Regions from separate parts of the Lachnoclostridium phocaeense genome, predicted to be linked through region 1. Evidence: predicted binding sites of a transcription regulator. Region 1 holds the regulator's gene; each other region holds the start of a gene.
What was found. The regulator Rex, encoded in region 1, represses fermentation and respiration genes when NADH is low (regulators of the CRP and FNR family bind a similar motif). The targets are predictions, from matches to a motif close to ATTGTTAANTANTTAACAAT.
Positions count from the first base shown of each region.

Region 2: Q5911_RS00815 (NADH-quinone oxidoreductase subunit NuoE family protein) is a predicted target of Rex. The motif match lies at 2,296-2,315, and genes of this name have one in related genera.
Region 3: Q5911_RS11310 (trans-4-hydroxy-L-proline dehydratase activase) is a predicted target of Rex. The motif match lies at 1,802-1,821, and genes of this name have one in related genera.
Region 4: pdxA (4-hydroxythreonine-4-phosphate dehydrogenase PdxA) is a predicted target of Rex. The motif match lies at 3,593-3,612, and genes of this name have one in related genera.

Region 1 is NZ_CAUGIN010000012.1:50,429-55,780, forward strand. Features, by position in the region: gene alr (alanine racemase) at 1-753, opposite strand, end outside; gene Q5911_RS07355 (NAD(P)H-hydrate dehydratase) at 757-2,253, opposite strand; gene Q5911_RS07360 (redox-sensing transcriptional repressor Rex) at 2,388-3,041, opposite strand; gene abc-f (ribosomal protection-like ABC-F family protein) at 3,227-5,146, shown strand; gene Q5911_RS07370 (magnesium transporter CorA family protein) at 5,183-5,352, opposite strand, start outside.
Region 2 is NZ_CAUGIN010000001.1:181,259-186,610, reverse strand. Features, by position in the region: gene Q5911_RS00830 ([Fe-Fe] hydrogenase large subunit C-terminal domain-containing protein) at 1-1,336, opposite strand, end outside; gene Q5911_RS00825 (ATP-binding protein) at 1,367-1,789, opposite strand; gene Q5911_RS00820 (DRTGG domain-containing protein) at 1,825-2,157, opposite strand; gene Q5911_RS00815 (NADH-quinone oxidoreductase subunit NuoE family protein) at 2,464-2,958, shown strand; gene Q5911_RS00810 (ATP-binding protein) at 2,961-3,518, shown strand; gene Q5911_RS00805 ((2Fe-2S) ferredoxin domain-containing protein) at 3,542-3,922, shown strand; gene nuoF (NADH-quinone oxidoreductase subunit NuoF) at 3,938-5,352, shown strand, end outside.
Region 3 is NZ_CAUGIN010000026.1:8,276-13,627, reverse strand. Features, by position in the region: gene hypD (trans-4-hydroxy-L-proline dehydratase) at 1-811, opposite strand, end outside; gene Q5911_RS11310 (trans-4-hydroxy-L-proline dehydratase activase) at 816-1,724, opposite strand; RNA gene rnpB (RNase P RNA component class A) at 2,021-2,370, opposite strand; gene rnhA (ribonuclease HI) at 2,398-2,883, opposite strand; gene Q5911_RS11295 (MBL fold metallo-hydrolase) at 2,905-3,621, opposite strand; gene Q5911_RS11290 (MogA/MoaB family molybdenum cofactor biosynthesis protein) at 3,629-4,105, opposite strand; gene Q5911_RS11285 (bifunctional adenosylcobinamide kinase/adenosylcobinamide-phosphate guanylyltransferase) at 4,178-4,504, opposite strand; gene Q5911_RS11280 (bifunctional adenosylcobinamide kinase/adenosylcobinamide-phosphate guanylyltransferase) at 4,508-4,912, opposite strand; gene Q5911_RS11275 (UDP-N-acetylglucosamine pyrophosphorylase) at 4,941-5,352, opposite strand, start outside.
Region 4 is NZ_CAUGIN010000004.1:120,384-125,735, reverse strand. Features, by position in the region: gene Q5911_RS03090 (2-keto-3-deoxygluconate permease) at 1-1,002, opposite strand, end outside; gene Q5911_RS03085 (four-carbon acid sugar kinase family protein) at 1,045-2,388, opposite strand; gene pdxA (4-hydroxythreonine-4-phosphate dehydrogenase PdxA) at 2,391-3,407, opposite strand; gene tpiA (triose-phosphate isomerase) at 3,733-4,524, shown strand; gene Q5911_RS03070 (family 43 glycosylhydrolase) at 4,588-5,115, opposite strand; gene Q5911_RS03065 (AAA family ATPase) at 5,132-5,352, opposite strand, start outside.

The sequences.
Region 1 (5,352 bases):
CAGCTCCATGGCCGGCTTCAGGGGAACCAGCTCCTTTTTCACTTCCCCGGAGGGGTACATCCCGTACATGGAAATCCCTGCCCGGACAAGGTCCATGGCCGCCTCCGGCATATCGATAATGCCTGCGCTGTTGGAGCAGTGCCAGAATGGGAAGCGGATCCCCCTGGACTCCAGCTGTGTTTTCATCCACAGATATTTTTCTATCTGATTCTTTGTAAAGGTTTTGTCTGTCTCGTCCGCTTTGGAAAAGTGTGTGAAGATCCCTTCTGCTTCAATGCCTGGAAGTTCCGTGATCCGGGCGATGGTATCGGCGCTCTCCTCGCTGATGAGGAAGCCGAGCCTGGACATACCTGTGTCCAGCTTGATATGGATCACTGCATTCTTCCCAAGTCTCTGCGCTCTCTCGGAAATGTCCTGAGCCATCTCCCAGGTGTAGCATGTCATGCGGATGTCTTTGCGGATCATCTCATCCCTCTGCTCCGGGAAGGCACAGCCAAGGACAAGAATCGGCTTTTGTATCCCTTTTTTTCGGAGCAGAGCGGCCTCATCCGGTGTGGCGGCCGCGTAGCCCCAGACATAATCCTTTTCCTCCATGACGGATCTGGCGATCTGGGCTGCCCCGTGTCCGTAGCCGTCCATCTTGATGACGCCGATCATCTTCGTGTCGGAGGGAACCCTTCTTCTCATCATCTCCAGATTGTACTCGATCGCATCCAGGTCGATCCTGGCACAGATCCTGGTGTATTCCTTCATGCTCTATTCCTCCAGTCTTTTCAATACCGTCCCTACTGCGTCTGCCAGATCTCTTGCCAGCACACTGTATATTCCTTTTTCTTCCCTTGCCGCCTCCCCTGCAAGTCCGTGCAGGTACACGCCCAGCACTGCCCCATCAAAGCAGGTCATCCCCTGGGCGATCAGTCCTGTGATCACGCCTGCCAGCACATCGCCGCTTCCGGCCTTTGCCATGGCAGCATTCCCGGACAGGTTCACATAGGGATGTTCTCCCTGCCTGCATATACAGGTCCTTGCGTCCTTCAGCACACATGTGATCCGGGCCTCTCCGGTGAACTGGGTCAGGATCTCCATTCGGTTCCTCTGCAGCTCCTCCACAGGTTTTTTCACAATCCTGGACATTTCCTTCATGTGGGGAGTAAAGACAAATTGATCGTGGGGCAGCCTGCTCAGATATCGGCTGTGCTCCGCCAGCAGATTCAGGCCATCTGCATCCACAACGCAGGGAACCTGTACATTTTCCAGTGTGGTCTGCAGGATACGCCGGGATTTATCACTTGTGCCCAGCCCAGAACCGATGCTGACCACATCAGCCCAGTTCAAAAGCCGCAGCAGCTCCTTCTCATCAAAGAAGTCATAGCAGCGGATGATGGCCTCCGGCAGCAGGGTCTGCAGGATCGTCCGGTTCTCCTCAGGCGTGTAGATCTGCACAAGTCCGGCTCCGGTCCTGTAGGCTGCCAGAGCGGCCAGGTAAGCGGCCCCTGCCATGCCACGGCTGCCCGCTATGATCAGCGCTTTCCCGTAATCTCCTTTGTGGGAGTTGGGCCGCCTCTTGGGGAGCATGGTTTTTATATCCTTCTCCTCCAGCGCGTAGGCAGCCTCCCTGTCTCCCTCCAGCACGGAAGTGTCGACTCCGATATCTGTCACGGTTACCTCGCCGGCATAATCTCGCCCGGGGTAGAGGACGCAGCCCAGCTTTGCGCACTGGAAACTCACTGTCAGATCTGCTCTAAATGCGCTGGTAGCTACTTCTCCGGTAGTGGTGGAAACTCCTGACGGCACATCCACCGCCAGCTTTACGCCTCCGGAGCGGTTCATGGCCTCTATGCAGGCCAGATAATCTCCCTCCACACGCCGGCTTAATCCTGCTCCGAATACAGCATCTATCAGTATACTATATTCTCCCTCTTCAAAAGAGTTTCCTACCGTCCCTCCGGCCTCTCTGAAAAGCTCCATCTGCCGCAGCGTCTCCTCTGTACAGTGGTCCGGGTTCCCGGCCATCACTGCAGTCACGCAGCCGCCTTTTTCCAGCAGCAATCTTGCGATGGCAAAACCGTCACCCCCGTTGTTTCCTGAGCCGCACACCACACAGACGTTGGACAGATCCATTTTCCTCTCCATCACGGTCTCCACAAAGGTGCGGGCCGCCCGCTCCATCAGGATCAGCGACGGGATCTTCTTTTCCCGTATCGTATAGCTGTCCGCCGCTTTCATCTGTCTTCCATCAGGCAAAAATAGCATAAAATCACCTTCCTTCCCCATGGCGTAAACAGGACACGCCGCCCGGCTGCCGGCTTTGCGGCCTACGGCAACGCAAAAGACGTGTAAAGAAGGCCTGCCTTACACACGCCGGCTTTACACGTCACAAAGTCCTGTTACTTCTCTGATTTTTTCTGTTCCTCATTGTATCTGCTGATATTGTAGGACAGCCTCATCAGGCTCTCTGACAGGTGGACATTTTCAACGATCACATCATCCGGAAGATTGAGATCCGTATGTGCGAAGTTCCATATTGCCTTTACTCCGTACGCCACCAGCTGGTTGGCAACCTCGATCGCCTTTGTTTTCGGGATCGTCAGGATGCCGATCTCTATATTGTTTTCCGTAACAAACGCTTCCAGCTCATCCATCATATGGATGGGAACGCCACGGATTGTCATCCCTTTCAATGTGGGGTTCACATCAAAGATACCTTTGAGCACAAAACCTCGTTTTTCGAACGCTGCATAGTTTGCCAGCGCATGTCCAAGATTACCTGCCCCGATAATGACCATGTCATGGTCTTCCTCCAGGCCAAGTATCTTACCTATCTCTGTGTAGAGATATTTTACATTATATCCATACCCCTGCTGACCGAAGCCGCCGAAGTTGTTCAGATCCTGCCGTATCTGGGATGCTGTCACATGCATTTTCTTGCTGAGATCATTGGAGGAAATGCGCTCCACGCCATTCTCCAGCAGCTCCCCTAAATAGCGGTAATATCTTGGAAGTCTACGTATGACTGCCTGCGAAATTTCTCTGCCTTCCACTTTATCCACCTTCCATTTCAGTTTCTCAGATTTATTATATAGAATTGTTACAATAAAGTCAATTTATTGTTCCTAAAAGTTCTGCAAATCAGAAACCTCCGTCTTCTGGAAATTGACACGCCACGGGTTCCCCGATATAATAGATAATGCTGTAAAATACGCGGCTTTTACACAGGAGGTACACCATGATACTGGCATGTCACAATATAGAAAAATCATTTGGGGAAGAAGTCATTGTAAAGGACGGCTCCTTCCATATCGAGGATCACGAAAAGGCGGCTCTCGTTGGCATCAACGGGGCCGGAAAATCCACTATCCTGAAAATGATCGTGGGGGAACTGCCCCTGGACGGTGGAACGGTCACCCTGGCCAAGGGTAGTACCCTGGGCTATCTGGCCCAGCACCAGGATCTGACAGGGGGGAACACCATCTACGAGGAGGTAAAGACTGCCAAAGCCCAGATCATTGCCATTGAAAAAGAAATACGGCAGATTGAGGCGGATCTTCCCTCCCTGCAGGGCGATGCCCTCACAGAGAGACTGAACACATATCACCGCCTCACGGAGCAATTTGAACGGGAAAACGGGTACGCCTACGAGAGTGAGATCACCGGCGTCCTCAAGGGTCTGGGCTTTGGCGAGGAGGATTTTTCCAAGGATGTAGACACACTCTCCGGCGGCCAGAAGACCCGGGTCTCCCTGGGAAAACTTCTTCTCACCAGACCGGATGTGCTGCTCCTGGACGAGCCCACCAACCACCTGGACTTAAATTCCATCTCCTGGCTGGAGACCTATCTTCTGAATTACCCCGGGGCCGTGCTCATCGTATCCCACGACCGTTATTTTCTGAACCGGGTGGTAACAAAGGTGGTGGAGATCGAGCAGGGACAGCTCTCCACCTACCTGGGGAATTATACTGCCTATGCAGAAAAGAAAAAGCAGATCCGGGATGCCCGGCTGAAGGAATACATGAACCAGCAGCAGGAAATTCGGCACCAGGAGGCTGTTATCGAGAAACTCCGCTCTTTTAATCGCGAAAAGTCCATCAAGCGCGCAGAGAGCCGTGAAAAAATGCTGGACAAGATGGAGCGCATAGAGAAGCCGGCTGAACTGAAAACAGACATCCATCTGACACTGGAGCCCTCCTGTGTCAGCGGAAACGATGTCCTTTCTGTAGAGCATCTGAGCAAATCCTTTCCGGACCAGACTCTCTTTACAGATATCAGTTTTGACATCCACAGAGGTGAGCACGTGGCCGTTATCGGGGACAACGGAACTGGAAAGACCACGCTTCTTAAAATCCTGAACGATGTGCTCCCCGCAGACAGCGGCAACTTTACTCTGGGCGCCAATGTCCATGTGGGCTACTACGATCAGGAGCACCATGTCCTTCACATGGACAAGACTGTGTTCGAGGAGATCTCCGACGATTACCCGGACCTGACGGGCACCCAGATCCGCAATATGCTGGCCGCCTTCCTCTTTACAGGGGACGATGTGTTCAAGCGGATCGGTGACTTAAGCGGCGGGGAGAGGGGCCGTGTGTCCCTGGCAAAGCTGATGCTCTCAGAGGCCAATTTCCTGATCCTGGACGAGCCCACCAACCATCTGGACATCGCCTCAAAGGAGATACTGGAAAACGCGCTCAACAATTATACCGGCACCGTCCTCTATGTGTCCCATGACCGGTACTTCATCAACCAGACTGCCACCCGCATCCTGGAGCTTGTAAACCGCAAATTTGTCAACTATATCGGCAATTACGACTACTATCTGGAAAAAAAGGAGGAGCTGACCGCCGCCTATGCCTCCCCCGCCACGGCGAAAGCAGGGAAAGCCGCCTCCGCTGAGCCTGTATCCGAGGCCAAGCAAAGCTGGCAGGAACAGAAAGAGGCACAGGCCAGGGAACGCAAAAGGCAGAATGATCTGAAAAAGACCGAGGAGCGGATCACCTGCCTGGAAGAGCGTGACGCACAGATCGACGAGCTCATGGCTACGGAGGAAGTCTACACCAACTCTGTAAAATGCCAGGAGCTGGCACAGGAAAAGGCTGACATAGCCGCCCAGCTGGAAGAGCTGTATGAAAAATGGGAGGAACTTGCGTAAGGCAGGCTCCTCCCATTTTTTTGCGAACGTGCATGTTTACAATATTTTCTTTCTCTTGAAGATCAGGATGCAGACGATAATGACGATAAGACTCAGCACGATGACACCAGGATATCCATTTTTCAGCTCCGGCATGTTCTGAAAGTTCATGCCGTACCAGCCGGTGATCAGCGTCAGGGGAAAGAAAATGGTGGATAGCACAGTCA
Region 2 (5,352 bases), on a different contig from region 1:
CGATGGAGTGCTGCAGGTTCTGCAGATCCTCGGGGCCAATGCGGCCGGAGGCCTCCATCTCGGTAGTCATGTAGGACAGATCTCCGGAGAGGCTCTGGATAAATGCAATAAATTCATAGATACAGTCATTTCTCGAGGCTTCTCCTCTGACAATGTCCTCTGCCAGGGCCCGGCAGGTGGGAGCGCCGCAGGAGCCGCAGTCCAGGCCGGGGAGCTGCTCGGTCAGGTCCTCCACCATGCCCATCATCTCAAAGCCTTCGCGGAAATTGCTTCCAAGGCGGAAGACCGGCTCGTACTCCACATACTCCTCCCAGAGGTAGTCCACATCCGGGCAGGATTCCATATGGGTGCCGGAGACAGGCAGATACCGGTGGAGCCGCTTTGTCTTGGCGGTGGCCACGTAGGGATTTTCCACGGTCAGAGGACCGCCCACGCATCCTCCGTTGCAGGCGTTCAGCTCCACAAAGAGAAGACCGTGGAACTTCTCGTCCTCCAGATCGCTGAGCACCCGCAGTACGTTCATGATGCCGTCAGCTGCCAGGTAATTGTCTGTGATCAGCCCGGCCGCCTCACCGCCGCTGTTGCTCCAGCCGATGCCGATGCGGCCGGAGGTGGAGAGGGGGCGCAGCTTCGACTCATCGTGGGTCATGTGGGAGAGGAGCACAGGATACACATCTTTGATGGCAAGTACCTTGTCGATCTGGCTTTTCTCAATACCAAGAGGAGCCTTGGCGTAGGTGACCTTGGAGGGGCAGGGGGATATGAAGAAGATTCCGATGTCCGAGGAGGGAAGTCCTGTCTTTTCCATAGCCAGTTTTCTGGCGATCTGTGCCGCGATCTCCACCGGGGGCCGGATGGGCAAAAGCCGGGGGATCAGAGTGGGAAAGCGGACCCGGATGATGCGCACAATGGTGGGGCAGGCGCTGCTGATGAAAGGCGCCTCATCCCGGTGCTCTTCTATGTAGGAGCGGGTCATCTCCGACACCAGTTCCGCTGCGGCGCTGACCTCAAAGACATCGTCAAAGCCCATGGAGAGGAGGGCGTTGAGAACAATGTCCACGTTGGTCAGATTGTTGAATTGGGCGTAGAGGGAGGGGGCGGGAAGAGCCACCGTGTATTTATAATTACGCATCTCATCCAGTGAGTCCGACTCCGCGATCTTGGCGTGGTGGGGACAGTACCGGATACAGCGGCCGCAGTCCACGCAGAACTGGGGCTTGATGGAAGCCTTTCCGCCGTGTACCCGGATGGCCTGGGTAGGGCAGTATTTGATGCAGTTGATGCAGCCTGTGCAGGCATCTTTATCCAGTTTGACAGAATGTATGAATTTATCCAAAAGATGTCCTCCTTTACAGGGCAGATCCGCCTACAGGTGTATGTCCATGGTCACTGTGGTCCCAACACTCACCTCAGTGTCGATCTGCATATTGTCTGAAAATTTTTTCATGTTGGGCAGACCCATACCGGCGCCAAAGCCCAGGGAGCGCACCTCCTCAGGGGCGGTGGAGTAGCCCTGCTGCATGGCTTTTTCCACGTCCGGGATGCCGGGGCCTGTGTCCGCCAGTATGAGCCGGATGTTGTCGTCAGAGACCAGGACTTTAATGCTGCCTCCGTCTGCATGGATGACCATATTGATCTCTCCTTCGTACATGGCGATGGCGACCCGGCGGATGACGCCGCTGTCCACGCCCATCATCTTGAGTTTGTTCTTTACATCGCTGCTGGCTTCGCCGGCGCGGGTGAAATCATCGCCGGAAACCTGGTATTCGAATGTCAGGCATTCGCTCATGTCTGTTTACCTCCTTGATGCCGGCATGACCGGCATTACAGCCCGCTGCTGTACAGAATGCCGCAGGTTGTATACATTCCTTTCTCCGTGTGCAGAACGCACATATCCTTTGCCCTTGCCAGATTCAGGATCTCGCTGTCCAGGGGCTTGCCCCGTACAAAAACAATACAGGAAACATCCAGCATTTCGGCAGTCCGGATGACCTGTGGGTTGCACAGACCTGTGAGAAGGATACAGTGGGGATTGGCAAAAGCCAGCACATCGCTCATCATATCCGAGGCAAAAGCCTCTGCCACATCCTGATCCAGCATCTGTTCGCCGGACAGGATCTGTGCATCCAGAAGGGTTTTGATTTCTCTGATTAACATGGAAACCTCCTGTAAAAATACTGTAAAAACACAGAAAAGATATTTAAATAAGAAACAATAATTATAAAGAGAGTATAACATCAGAAAATATCCAAATCAAGGCAAATTGTATAAAATAGATAAAAATAAAAACACATTATTGTGCATTTTTTAACATATACTGTGAAAAAATAAACATTGAAAAAGGTATAATCACTAAAAAACAGGATAAAAAATTGTAGATATTTAGAAAAGTCTATGATAGAATGAGTAAAGAGTGAAATGCAACGCAATTTTCAGACAAAAAATGAACAAGGAGGTTTACAGATGGGTTCTACGAAGTCGACCGTTCCATTCCGTGGAACGAAAGAGCAGGAAGAGGCGCTGCTTGCTGTCATCCGCGGCATGAAGGATGAAAAGGGCGCCCTCATGCCGATTCTGCAGAAGGCTCAGGAGATATACGGCTATCTTCCCATAGAGGTGCAGAAGATTATTTCCAATGAGACAGGGATTCCCCTGGAAAAAATTTACGGAGTTGTGACATTTTATTCACAGTTTACCTTGAGTCCCAAGGGCAGATATCAGATTTCTGTCTGTCTTGGCACGGCATGCTATGTGAAAGGATCCGGCGACATCTACAACAAGCTGATGGAGAAGCTGGGGATTGTGGGCGGAGAGTGTACCCCCGACGGAAAATTTTCACTGGACGCATGCCGCTGTATCGGTGCCTGCGGCCTGGCTCCGGTCATGACTATCAACGATGAGGTCTACGGCAGGCTGAAGGTGGACGATATCGACGACATTCTGGCCAAATACGAATAGCCATGCTGCCGGAGATATCCCTTCATATCCTGGACGTGGCAGAGAATTCTGTCCGGGCAGGCGCGACTCTGGTAAGGATCGAAGTGCTGGCTGACACGGCTGAAAATACCCTCTCCGTTACGATAGCGGACAACGGCTGCGGCATGTCAGAGGAACAGCTTGCAAAAGTGGAAGATCCCTTTTTTACCACCAGGAATACCCGGAAGGTGGGGCTTGGCATTCCCTTTTTCAAGCAGGCGGCCCTGGCCACGGGCGGAAGCTTTTCCATCCGGTCAAAGAAGGGGGAGGGGACAGTGACAAAGGCGGTGTTTGTCCTTGACAGCATCGACAGGATGCCCCTGGGAGATATGACAGCCACCATACATACACTTGTCACCTGCCATGAGGAGATGGATTTTTATTACAGATATGACTGTGACGGACGCGGGTTTGTGCTGGACACGCGGGAGATGAAGGAAATACTTGGAAATGTGCCGCCAGGACTGCCGGAGGTGTCCGGGTTCATAAAAGAATACCTGGAGATGAACCACAGAGAGGCGGACGGCGGAAACGTGTTATAAAACGGAAAGATTGGAGGAAGGATATGAAATCTCTTGAAGAATTACGTGCTATAAGAGAGACGATGCAGGGAAAAGTGGGCTTCCGCTCCGAGGATGCCACCCAGACAAGGGTTGTGGTGGGAATGGCCACATGCGGCATCGCCAGCGGCGCCCGCCCTGTACTTACAGCCCTTTCTGACGCTGTGCAGGAGGAGGGACTGAATAATATCAATGTCACCCAGACAGGCTGTATCGGCCTGTGCCAGTATGAGCCCATTGTGGAGGTCATGGAGCCGGGCAAAGAGAAAGTAACGTATGTAAAAATGACACCCGAGAAGGCGATGGAAGTGTTCCGCCTGCACTTAAAAGGCGGCCAGGTAGTGACAAAGTACACCCTCGCCGCAGAGAAGATCGGAAAAGAGTAGAAGGAGGTTGCAGTTATGTATCGTTCACATGTACTGGTCTGTGGAGGAACCGGATGTACCTCCTCGGGAAGCCAGAAGATCAGAGACAGACTGGAAGAAGAGATCAGAAAACAGGGACTGGAAAATGAAGTTGGCGTGGTAAAGACGGGCTGCTTCGGTCTGTGCGCCTTAGGTCCCATCATGATCGTGTACCCGGAAGGGGCCTTCTATTCCATGGTAAAAGAAGAGGATATCCCGGAAATCGTGTCCGAACACCTCTTAAAAGGAAGAGTGGTTAAGCGTCTCCTCTATGATGAGACAGTCAAAGGCGCGGAGGTGCTGCCGCTCCAGGAGACAAAATTCTACAAAAAGCAGCATCGTATCGCCCTGCGCAACTGCGGTGTCATCAACCCGGAAAATATTGAGGAGTACATCGGCACCGGCGGATACGAGGCCCTGGGCAAAGTGCTCACAGAGATGAAGCCTCAGGACGTGATCCAGATCCTTCTGGACAGCGGCCTTCGGGGAAGAGGAGGAGCCGGCTTCCCCACGGGACTGAAGTGGAAATTTGCCGCCGCAAACGAGGCGGACCAGAAATATGTCTGTTGTAACGCCGACGAGGGCGACCCGGGAGCATTCATGGACCGCTCCGTGCTGGAGGGTGATCCCCACGTGGTGCTGGAGGCCATGGCCATCGCAGGCTACGCCATCGGCGCCTCCCAGGGTTACATTTATGTCCGGGCAGAGTACCCCATTGCGGTAGAGAGACTGAACATTGCCATCGGACAGGCAAGAGAGTACGGACTTCTCGGCAAAGACATTTTCGGGACAGGATTTGATTTTGATATTGAACTGCGCCTGGGTGCGGGAGCCTTTGTCTGCGGCGAGGAGACAGCCCTTATGACATCCATCGAGGGCAACAGGGGCGAGCCCCGTCCCCGTCCGCCTTTCCCGGCGCTGAAAGGCCTGTTCCAGAAACCCACCATCTTAAATAATGTAGAGACGCTTGCAAATATCCCCCAGATCATCTTAAACGGACCGGAGTGGTTCGCCTCCATGGGAACCGAGAAGTCCAAGGGAACCAAGGTTTTCGCCCTGGGCGGAAAGGTAAACAACACAGGACTGGTGGAGATCCCCATGGGAACCACCCTCCGGGAGATCGTGGAGGAGATCGGCGGCGGCATCCCCAAGGGCAAGAAGTTCAAGGCAGCCCAGACCGGCGGCCCCTCCGGAGGCTGTATCCCGGCAGAGCACTTTGACGTGCCCATAGACTATGACAATCTGATCGCCATCGGCTCCATGATGGGATCCGGCGGACTCATCGTCATGGATGAGGATACTTGTATGGTGGACATCGCCAAGTTCTTCCTGGAGTTCACAGTAGATGAATCCTGCGGCAAATGTACACCCTGCCGGGTGGGCACAAGGAGGATGCTGGAGATCCTGGAGAA
Region 3 (5,352 bases), on a different contig from region 1:
CAAGGTGGGTGAACCAGTAGAGCTGGATCGCCTGCCAGTATGTCTGAGGCCTGTGCGCAGGTACGACCTCCAGGTTGGCAGCAATCTGAAGGAGCTCGGACTTCCTCGTCTCATCCGCTTCCTTTTCCGCCATCTCAAGAGCCAGGCTGTGGTAGCGCTCGCCCAGGATGATGACAGCGTCACAGGCAATGTCCATAGCCTTCAGCTCCTCGCATTTATCCACAGCATCCGGATCGTTCATGTAGTCCAGGCCGTCCATTGTCTTTTGGATCTTCTCTTTATACTCCATATAGCCGGTAGTGAACACCTGCTCGCCGCCGCAGGTGTGCCCCGGGCCTCTCTGCTCCATAAACTCAGTGAACATGCCCGCCTCGTAGCAGTCATGCCACTCCGGTGTCATCCTGGAGAGGAGCTTCTCTCTCATGCTGCGCCCCGTCCAGTAGGGGATGATCTCCTCCCTCTGGAGCTTTCTGTCCTCCTCCGTTGTCTTGAAGGACACAAGCTCCCTCTCGCTCATGACAACCATATCCTCCTCACTGTGGCAGCACAACTCCGGGAATGTGGGGGACGCCTGGGGGTCCTTGCCCTTCTCCCCGACGATCAGCTCCCCGTCCCCAAGATACAGCGTCTTCTTGGAAAAATATTCCTTCAGAGTCATGGCCCTCATGACCGGTATGGAATATTTTCCATCATTCTCCTTGTAAAAATCCGTCTCGATCTTCGCCCTCTCCAGATCAATGTGTACAGGCGTGTTCACACTGATTTCTCTGAGCTTCTGGATCCTCTCATTCATACCCCGCAGTTTTGCCATTTTCTTACCCTCCTATTTTCGTGTTTTTGAAACCTGCATCAACGAAAAGAGCGGCCAGCGCCTCCATCTCTTCTCTTTCCGGCGCGTGCAGGTCGGTGCCTTTATATTCCATATCCAGCTTTCTGTACTTACCGCTCCCCGTATCGTGGTAGGGCAGCAGATTGACCTGTGCCGGATGGATATCGTATTCCTGGAGAAACGCGATGGTCTCCCTCATGTTCTGTTCATTCCCATTTACTTCCTTCACTGTGGGAATGCGGATGTAAATCCTCGCCCCGTCCCGCGCAAGGCGGACCAGATTGTCAAGGATAAGACTGTTGTCCGTACCGATATATTTTTTATGGAGCTCCGGATCCATCACCTTCACATCGTAGAGGAAGGTGTCCACATAGGGAAGGAGCATCTGAAATCTCTCATAAGGTACATAGCCGCAGGTGTCAATGGTGAGGGTCACGCCCTGCTTCTTCAGCTCTCTGGCCACTGCAAGGACAAAATCCATATCCATGGCCATGACCTCTCCGCCGGAAAAGGTCACCCCGCCGCCGGACTCCTCGTAGAACATCTGGTCCTTCATCAGCTCCCGCACCAGCTCTCTGACGGGATACTCCTGCCCCACGATCTCCCGGAGCCCTGCCGGGCAGAAATTCACGCATTTCCCGCAGAGCGTGCAGGCCGCCGCATCGAGGACAGGATGCCCGTCCTCCATATGTACCGCGCCCGCCGGACAGACCGCCTGACAGGTGCCGCACCCTGTGCATTTTTCCCGGTCTACCTGCATCTCTCTTTCAAACCGCTGGGTCTCCGGGTTATGGCACCATTCACATTTCAGCGGACATCCCTTAAAAAACACGGTAGTCCGTATCCCGTCACCGTCATGAATGGAAAACTTTTGTATGTTGGTTATATTTTTCATCGCATTCTCCTGTACATGCTTCCACAGCATAAACTATCGTTTGAACTATAGTCTAATCTTTGATTTAAATATATCGTGTTGTTATATTTTTGTCAATCGGCATCTTTTCCATAATCCAGCGGCAAATTTTGTGAAATTTGTATCATAGTGTATTGTATATTTTGTACAAAAAAAAGACTGCCAATGCAGTCTTTTTTCGCATGTTCATACACATTTGCACACCAGTTATATGAATTCGGGACGTAATACTTTTAAAAAGTATTACGTCCCGAATTCACAATTGTCGTAATTGTGTGAAACCAGGCATGACGATAAGCCGGGTTATGTCGTTGGGTAATCATCTATCTAGGCCTGCCGTTGCCGGCAGGCTCAAGCGACCAACCTGAGACGCGGCGGGCCGCCGCATTGTCTCGTTCCGGTCTTGCTTCGGATGGGGTTTACATGTGCCCCTCCTGTTACCAGGAGGGCGGTAGTCTCTTACACTGCCCTTCCACCCTTACCGGGAAGATCCCGGCGGTACATTTCTGTTGCACTGGCCTTGGAGTTGCCTCCACCGGACGTTATCCGGCATCCTGCCCTGTGAAGCCCGGACTTTCCTCACCTGCTGCCTTTCGGCGTATGCAGCCGCGATTACCTGTCATACCTGGTCTCACGGTTTTCGATTTTATCACAATTATGAATTTATGGCAAGTCCTGTGTCCTCGATCAGGTCATCTCCGTCTGCCGCTGCGGTGGCAAGGGTATCGCATCTCTCATTCTGGGGATGGCCGTCATGGCCCTTCACCCAGATGAACCGCACCTGGTGAGGCTCTTTTGCCTGGAGAAGCCGCTTCCACAGATCCACATTCTTCACCGGCTCATTCTTGCCTCTCTTCCATCCCTTTTTCAACCAGCCGCCGATCCAGTTCTGGTTGAAGGCATCCACCACATACTTGGAGTCTGAGTAGAGTTCCACGCTGCAGGGCCTGTTCAGCGCCTCCAGCGCCGCGATCACTGCCATCAGCTCCATCCGGTTGTTGGTTGTCTTCTTATATCCCTGGGACAGCTCCTTTGTGTGGAGCTGTCCCTTTGTATCCACATATTCAAGGACGGCACCGTATCCCCCCGGCCCGTCCGGGTTGCCTCTTGCCGCCCCATCTGTATAAATCTTTACCTGCATAAAATTGTAAGCTCCTGTTCTTTAATCCAGCTCAAAGCTCTGCCCCTCCCGGGTGATGTGAGCCACCCTGGTTTTATAATCCAGGGCAGATTCCTCCTCCATCAGACGGTCGTACAGATCATACTGGTCCTGCATATGCATGGGGAACACAACATCTGTGTCTGTGTGGCGCATAAACCAGTCCAGCCCCCAGTAATACTCTCTGTCCAGCCTTGGATCCAGAGGGACAAAGGCCGCATCTATATGCATCCCCTCCAGCATCCCGATCTCCTTTTGGTAAGCCTCTTTCATAAAACGGTTGTAGGTATCCGTCTCTTCCTCCCAGTGCCACCAGTTCAGATCCCCCGCATGATAAATCGTATGCCCCGCTGTTTTCACCACAAAGGCAACGCCCTCATCTGTGGATCTGAGTGTCTCTATAAGAAGCTCACTCTCCCCGGACTCGATCTGCAATGTCTCTCCCGGCTCCATGAAGTACATATTGTTTTTTGGAACAGAAGAAGGCACCGCTTCCTCCACATCACTGGACAAAATGTAGGTGATGCGGGGAAATTTTCCTGTCCACGTAAAAATAGATCGCTGGTAGTGATCGTAATGTTTGTGGCTCACAAAAACGTACACATCCCTGTCACGGCCAAAAGCAGGAAGCTCTCCTCTGTAGTAGTCAAAAATCAGAACCTTATCCTCCATCTCCACCGCGAAGCCGCTGTGCTGGATATAAGTAACCTTCATACTCATTGCAAAATTACTCCTGGGGTGCCTTCTGGATCACTTCCACCGCGTGGGTAATCTCCGGAAGCAGATATTCAAGGCACTGCTTAACAGCCCCTGCTTTTCCGGGAAGATTGACGATCAGGACATCTCCCCTGATCCCGGCAGCGCTCCTGTTGAGCATAGATCTTTTTGTCAGCTTCATCGTGTACGCGCGCATGGCCTCCGGTATACCAAGGACCGGCCGCTCCACCACATCCATGGTGGCCTCTGGCGTGCAGTCTCCGGCATTGCAGCCCGCTCCGCCTGTTGTCAGGATCAGGTCGGTCAGATGTCCGTCCGCCATCCTCTGCATAACAGTGGAGAGGACAGTCCTGTCACAGGGAAGGGCTTTCTGGAACACGATCGTGTGTCCCGCCTGCTCGATCAGCTTCTTTATCACTTTTCCTGCGGCATCTTCCTCTTTTTCTCTGTATGCTGCCGTATTCGCTGTTATAATCGCAACTCTCATCTTGTACCTCCATAAACCTTTCTTTTGTACACAGGCTTTCCATGATACACCAAAAGTTCCTGCCTGTCTCTTTTATTTGATGCGTTCACCGATGCCGGCCGTCACCCGGTACACCTTGTCTGCCATGTCCGCCAGATAGCACCCTACCCGGCCAACCTGTTCCCTAAGGATCCGGTCTTCCGCTTTCCCTGGAGTCATGCCGCATCCCATTTCACTCATAATAATAACAACTTCCGGGTTCATTTGCAACATGGCCTCTGTCTGTTCCACCGGGTCCTTGCCCTCTTTTACATATTTTTCCACGGAAAACTGATAGGCAGGCATAAGGATGCGATCCGGAAACTGCTCCTTTGCAAAGGCCACCTTGCCCTGACAGCTTCCGCCTGTTATGAAAATCATGTCTTACCACCAACCTTTCTTTTCATCCTGCTGTTTTCTCCAGATGGGGATGCCGTAGACCACCTCCACGAAAAGATCCGCCTCTTTCGCCAGCGTCTGGTTGATCTGTCCGAGACATTCCAGGAATTTCCGCTCCTCATCTGTCCCCGGCACATCAGAAAACACCTGGTTTGTCACAACGATCAGATTGTCCGTCTGCTCCCCCAGCGCATGGATTTCTGAAAGGATTTCCTCCACGATCTGCTGCTGAGGAAGGATCTCCCCCTGGTATGCCCGGATCTTCTCTGTCAGCGTCTCCGCCACACAGTCCAGCACAACAGTGGACTGCTCTTTATCCATTTTCCCCGCAAATTCCTGCGCGATCCAGGACTTTCCGCTTGCGCTTCCGCCTGTGATCAGCAAAAACATACTACTCCACCTCTTCTGCACTTTCTGTTTACTGTTTCTCTACAACCTCGCCCTGCTTCTTGTAAATGCTTCCCGCCGGGACAAAGCCTCTCACAGAGGAGAGCGGATAGATGTTGCTGTGGCTTCCCACCACGCTGCCCGGGTTCAGGACTGTGCCGCAGCCAACCTCCACTTCGTCGCCCAGCATGGCGCCGAATTTCTTAAGCCCGGTCTCCATATTTCCCTCCGGTGTCTTCACCACCACCAGTTTTTTATCTGACTTTACATTGGAAGTGATGGAGCCGGCGCCCATGTGTGCCTTGTATCCCAGGATAGAGTCGCCCACATAGTTGTAGTGGGGCACCTGCACCTTGTTGAAAAGGATCACATTTTTCAGCTCTGTGGAATTTCCAACCACAGCCCCCTCGCCCACGATGGCGTTACCCCGGATGAAAGCGCAG
Region 4 (5,352 bases), on a different contig from region 1:
CGGTGAGTAGATACCAAGCTGTTTCTTCTGCATCAGTTTATCAAAGAAAGCTGTGATGAACGGGCAGAGGAACAGGGTTACAACAGAAGCTGTCGCACACTGTGCTGTAGCCATATCCACGTACTGAGCCATTGTCGGGTCTGCCTCGCCAACTGCTGCCGGTGTCATGGCAGAGTTCAGAGCTGTTGTACCGATAGCAGCGCCCATGGCGTTTCTCTCTTTCTTCGGCAGTAACAGGTTGTTTGTGAAGAAGAAGATCACTGCTGTAGCTGCGGATACAAGGCCAAGGATAATGCCGGCCGCGCCCGCTGTGATGATCGTGTTGACATCTGTCTTCGCTCCGATGGAGATCGTCATGAAGAATGTAACGATCGGCTGTGCTGTCGCACATGCTTTTCTGAAGCCGGCGTCAAGGTTACCCCAGATGAAACCGATAAGCAGCGGTACAAGTACTGCGATCAGGGAGTCGATCGGGATAGATGCCAGTCCTGTAGCTCCCAGGGCGATCAGTGTGAAGAACGGACCGTCGTTCAGGGAAAGGATGGAGATGGCTCCTGTGTCTGTCGCGTTACCGAACTGTGCGGACAAGGAGATGTACAGGGATCCGTTTGAGTTCGTGATGGTTGCGATCCATACGAACGGCGCAATGCCAAGGAATCCTTCCGGCCCGCAGATCGCACCTACTGCAAGACCGATGACAACGCCAAGGATAAACTTGGTGGCTGTCAATGTCACACCTTTGTAGAGAGGCATACCCACCTGCTTAATGTTGATGGCTGATCCGCAGACGATCAGGAAAAATCCCATCATACAGGAGTTCCCATCATAGAACAGGGCTGTCACATAGCCGCCGATCTGATATGCCTGCGGGAAAAATGTGGCGATAAGAACCGCCAGAACCAGGGGAATGATAACCAGTCCGCCCGGCAGGGCTTTCATTTTATTCAGCAGATCGAGGTCTGTCTGCTTTTTTACTTCTTTTTTCTCTGTGTTTTCACTCATTTTTGCACTTCCTCCAAACCTTACTTCATACTTTTCAGTTTCCTACTTTCTGGCCGACTCTCTGAAAAGACGCTCCACGATATCGCATGCCGTGTTGTCATTTCCGGTAAGTCCGCCCTTCCCTACGATTGGAAGCCCGTCATAGCTTCCCACAAGTCTTCCTATGTCAGTCTGAGGGATCACATAATCCATTACTTCTATGCACTCTACACCAAGCTGGTAGCACACATTCACCATGGTGTCGCCGCCTGTTGTATAAAGTCCCGCAATTTTTTCTCTTCCACAACTCTCAAGGAGCTGAGAGATAATAGTTCCAAGTCCCGCGTTGATCCTGTTGGCACTCATGCCGCCTGCATAGTGGCGTTTGTTGTCCTCCTCATCCAGGTTGAGAAGTTCCCCGTGAAGAGCTGTCTCAAAGAGGATTGCTCTTGGAGGATTATCTGATTTCAGCAGGTCTTCTGCAATATGTACAGCCCGGAACGCCTCGTCCAGCGCCGTGTCTCCTCCTTCGATAAACTTGACAGGATCCACGCTGATGCGCACATGCCTGGGATCCTGGCAGAGCACCTCCATCTGCCTCTTGGTGACAGGAGTGGCACTTCCCGCAGCAATGAGCACGGTCTTTCCGTTCTCGTCCGCCTCCGGCGGAAGGTTTGGTTCTTCCTCCTGGATCAGATTTCTATAGTAAGCAAGCTTTGAAGTGAACGGGCCCGGGTCTACCGCAACCACATTCCATTTCAGCTCGATACATGCCTTGGCGATCTCTTCTACGTCCTCAATGGTGATGCCGTCCACGACAATGACCTCGCCGCCCGCGTCTCTGGCCTCCTTCAGGGCATCCCGGATGGCCTCCTCGCCCTGGAGCACTTTATCCAGAGTGACCAGCTTCACCTGTCTTCTCGTCTGTCCCTCAAGAAGCCTTGGGATATAGTTCTCTCTCACAGGTGTGCGCACATCCTGCGCCACCGGTGTGTTGATCAGAGCTACACCGTCGATGACAGAGTAGCCGCCTACCAGAATACGTCTGGACTGGGGCATGGCCGGAACAACAACTGCCACGCAGTCATCCCCCACCTGGTCCATCATGGCATCGATCTCAACGCCCACGCCTCCGCGCAGTGTCGTATCAATTCTCTTGGAAAAATACTGTACGCCCATGCGCTTCAGTGCACATGTAGCTGATTTTACTTTTTCATACGCTTCATTGGCCGGAAGCGCACGGCTGTTGCTGCTGATCAGGATGGCGTCCAGCTCATCCACGCCCTCTCCTTTTTCCGCTGCTTCCTCGTTAAAAAATACCGCTGTCCTTGCTTTTGACCTTGCAAGAAGTACACCTGTCGTTGTCGCGCCTGTCAGGTCGTCCGCCACCGCTCCGATTAATGGCATTTCTATTCTCCCCTTTCATGCTGCTTTGCCGCATACTCTGCTACTACCTTTGTGGATTCAATCAGGCTGACGCAGCCTGCGATTCCTTTTCCTGCAATGTCAAAGGCTGTTCCGTGGTCCACAGAACTTCTGATGAAAGGAAGTCCGAAAGTCAGGGTAACTGACTTCTCAAAATCCAGTGTCTTGCAGGCGATATGTCCCTGGTCATGGTAGAGAGACAGGATCGCATCGTACTTGCCGGATTTTCCGATGTGGAACACAGAGTCTGCCGGGCAGGGTCCTACACAGTTGATTCCTCTTTCTTTGGCAGCCTCCACAGCCGGTCCGATATCTGTAAGCTCCTCTGTTCCGAAAAGTCCGTGGTCTCCATTGTGGGGATTCAGTCCCGCAACTGCGATCAGCGGATTTTCAATGCCGACTTTTCTCAGCTCTTTGTCAATATTTACAACATTCTCAAGGATCACGTCCTTTGTAGCGTAGTGGCACGCGTCAACCAGTGACATGTGGCGGCTTACGAAGAAGACGCGCAGCTTGTGGCAGGAGAACATGGTCAGGGCATACGGTGAATTGGTGGCATGCTGATAGATCTCTGTGTGTCCCGGCTCTTTTACACCCACCAGCTTGATGGCTCCTTTATGGATCGGGGAAGTGGATACTGCATCGATCTTCTTAGCCATTCCAAGCTCGATGGATTTCATGATCCAGTCAATGGCCATCTGTCCGGCCAGCTTCTGCTCTTTTCCCCACTCGATGGAGTCTGTGTCATAGTCTCCGGTCTCCAGGATATCAATGACTCCGTACTCGTACTTTGCCTCGGAGGGATCGCTGATCTGGTTGTACTTCAGCTCTTTTCCGAGAACCTTTGCAGCTCTCTCCATGATCGCCTGGCTTCCGATTACAAAAGGCCGGCAGCATTCATGTATTTCCTTGTCCAGCATCGTGCCGACAACGATCTCCGGTCCAATGCCCGCCGGATCCCCCATTGTAATTGCCGTTACAGGTCTGAATTTTTCGCTCATTTTTTCTCTCCCTTTCGTTTCGGTTTCGATTATCTTTTCTTTTATGGCTTCATTTTATTACTTTCACTTTTCCTTTTCAACTCCTTTTTGTAATTTCAGTACATTTATATATTTTCCATTTCTCATTTTTGTGCATATATAACACGATTTTCCCCTCTCTTTTTCGTTTTCTTTCGTTTTTTCGTTTTGTTATTTTTTTGACATTTTTACGAAAGATATATATTGCTCTTTTCCTGCATTTCATTTATAATAAACCCAGAAAGAAAAAGGCCCGGAAAGGCAGATTTTTTTTGCGGAACCCGCGGAAAAGGAAAGGATGTAGGAAATGAAAAAGAAACTGTATTTCGGAAGCAATCTAAAGATGTACAAAAATATCCAGGACACAGTGAAATATCTGCAGGATCTGGTCTCCCTCACAAAGGATATCAGCAGGGAGGAGATGGAGCTGTTTATCATCCCCTCCTACACCACTCTGGAGAGCGCCACAAAAAATGTAGACCGCTCTTACGTCAAGCTTGGAGCCCAGAACATGTGCTGGGAAGATGAAGGACAGTTCACCGGCGAGATCTCTCCTCTGATGCTGAAGGAGCTGGGTCTTGACCTTGTTATGATCGGACACTCCGAGAGGCGTCACGTCTTCGGCGAGACAGATGCAGAAGAAAACCGGAAAGTGAAGGCCGGTCTGAAACATGGCTTCACAACTCTCCTTTGCATCGGCGAGACCGCTGAGGAGAAAAACTTCGGCATCAGCCCGGAGGTGCTGCGCACCCAGCTGAAGGTCGGTTTCCACGACGTACCCGTCTCAGAAGTGCCCCATATCTGGGTAGCCTATGAGCCGGTGTGGTCTATCGGCGTGAACGGAACGCCCGCTTCCCCGGACTATGCAGAAGAGATGCACAAAGTCATCAAAGAGTGCCTTCTCGAGATCTTCGGCGACGCAGGCGCAGACATTCCTGTCCTCTACGGCGGCAGTGTCAACCCGGGCAACGCCAACGAGCTTATCGTGCAGCCTTCCATCGACGGACTGTTTACCGGTCGTGCAGCATGGCAGGCAGACAAGTTTGACAAGCTGATCCGGGATGCCATGAAGACATACAAAGAGAAATACGGGGAGTAGAGAAGTCCCCAAAAAACCGGCAGAGACAGACGTGAGAATCGTCTGTCTCTGCCGGTTTTCTTTTCAGATTGTCCTGTATTCGATCTCAGATACAACAGCCTGACCGCTTCCCCGGGCGAACACACCTGGCCTGACGGACAGGAAACCGTCATAGGCATTTGTATTCTGAGGTTCCAGATCTATGGAAAGTCCGTCCGCCGCAAGGGGGACAATATGTCCGCCGGACAGAAGGAGGTATCTTTTCCCCTCCTCGTCTGTCACATGTCCCGGATCGATATATCCCACCTTCAGATCGATCGGTTCTGACCAGGGTCCCTGTATGTGTTCCGACCAGATCACCCAGTTTGTCCCTGCTCCCGAAAAATATATGTAATACTTATTATCTTTATATTTAAAGAAATCCGGCGCCCATATCTCCTTGCCTTCAAAATCCTTCACAGCGTATGTCTCCATCTTCCAGTTCACCAGATCCGTCGAACTGCAGATGGGAGGTCCCGGGTAATAAGGCCCGCTTGAATATGTCAGGTAAAATGTATCTCCCTCCCGGAACACCGCCGGGTCCGGGCAGTCACCGTCCAGTATCTTGATCATTCTTTTTCCTCCTCTCTCATTCCCGGAGCATGTCTTCCGCCTCATCCATCCTCTCCAGCAGCTTCTCCCGCTGCTCATCCACAAGAAGACGCTTGTTGTACTTGTAGTACATGTCACAGTCATTTTCTTTCAGAAACTGGATGCTGTAGTAGTTGGTGTTGAGCTCTGTCACAAAGGACACCATCTCCTGGCTGTCGCCGAAGGCATCCTCCATAAAAAAGAACGCATTGTCCAGAG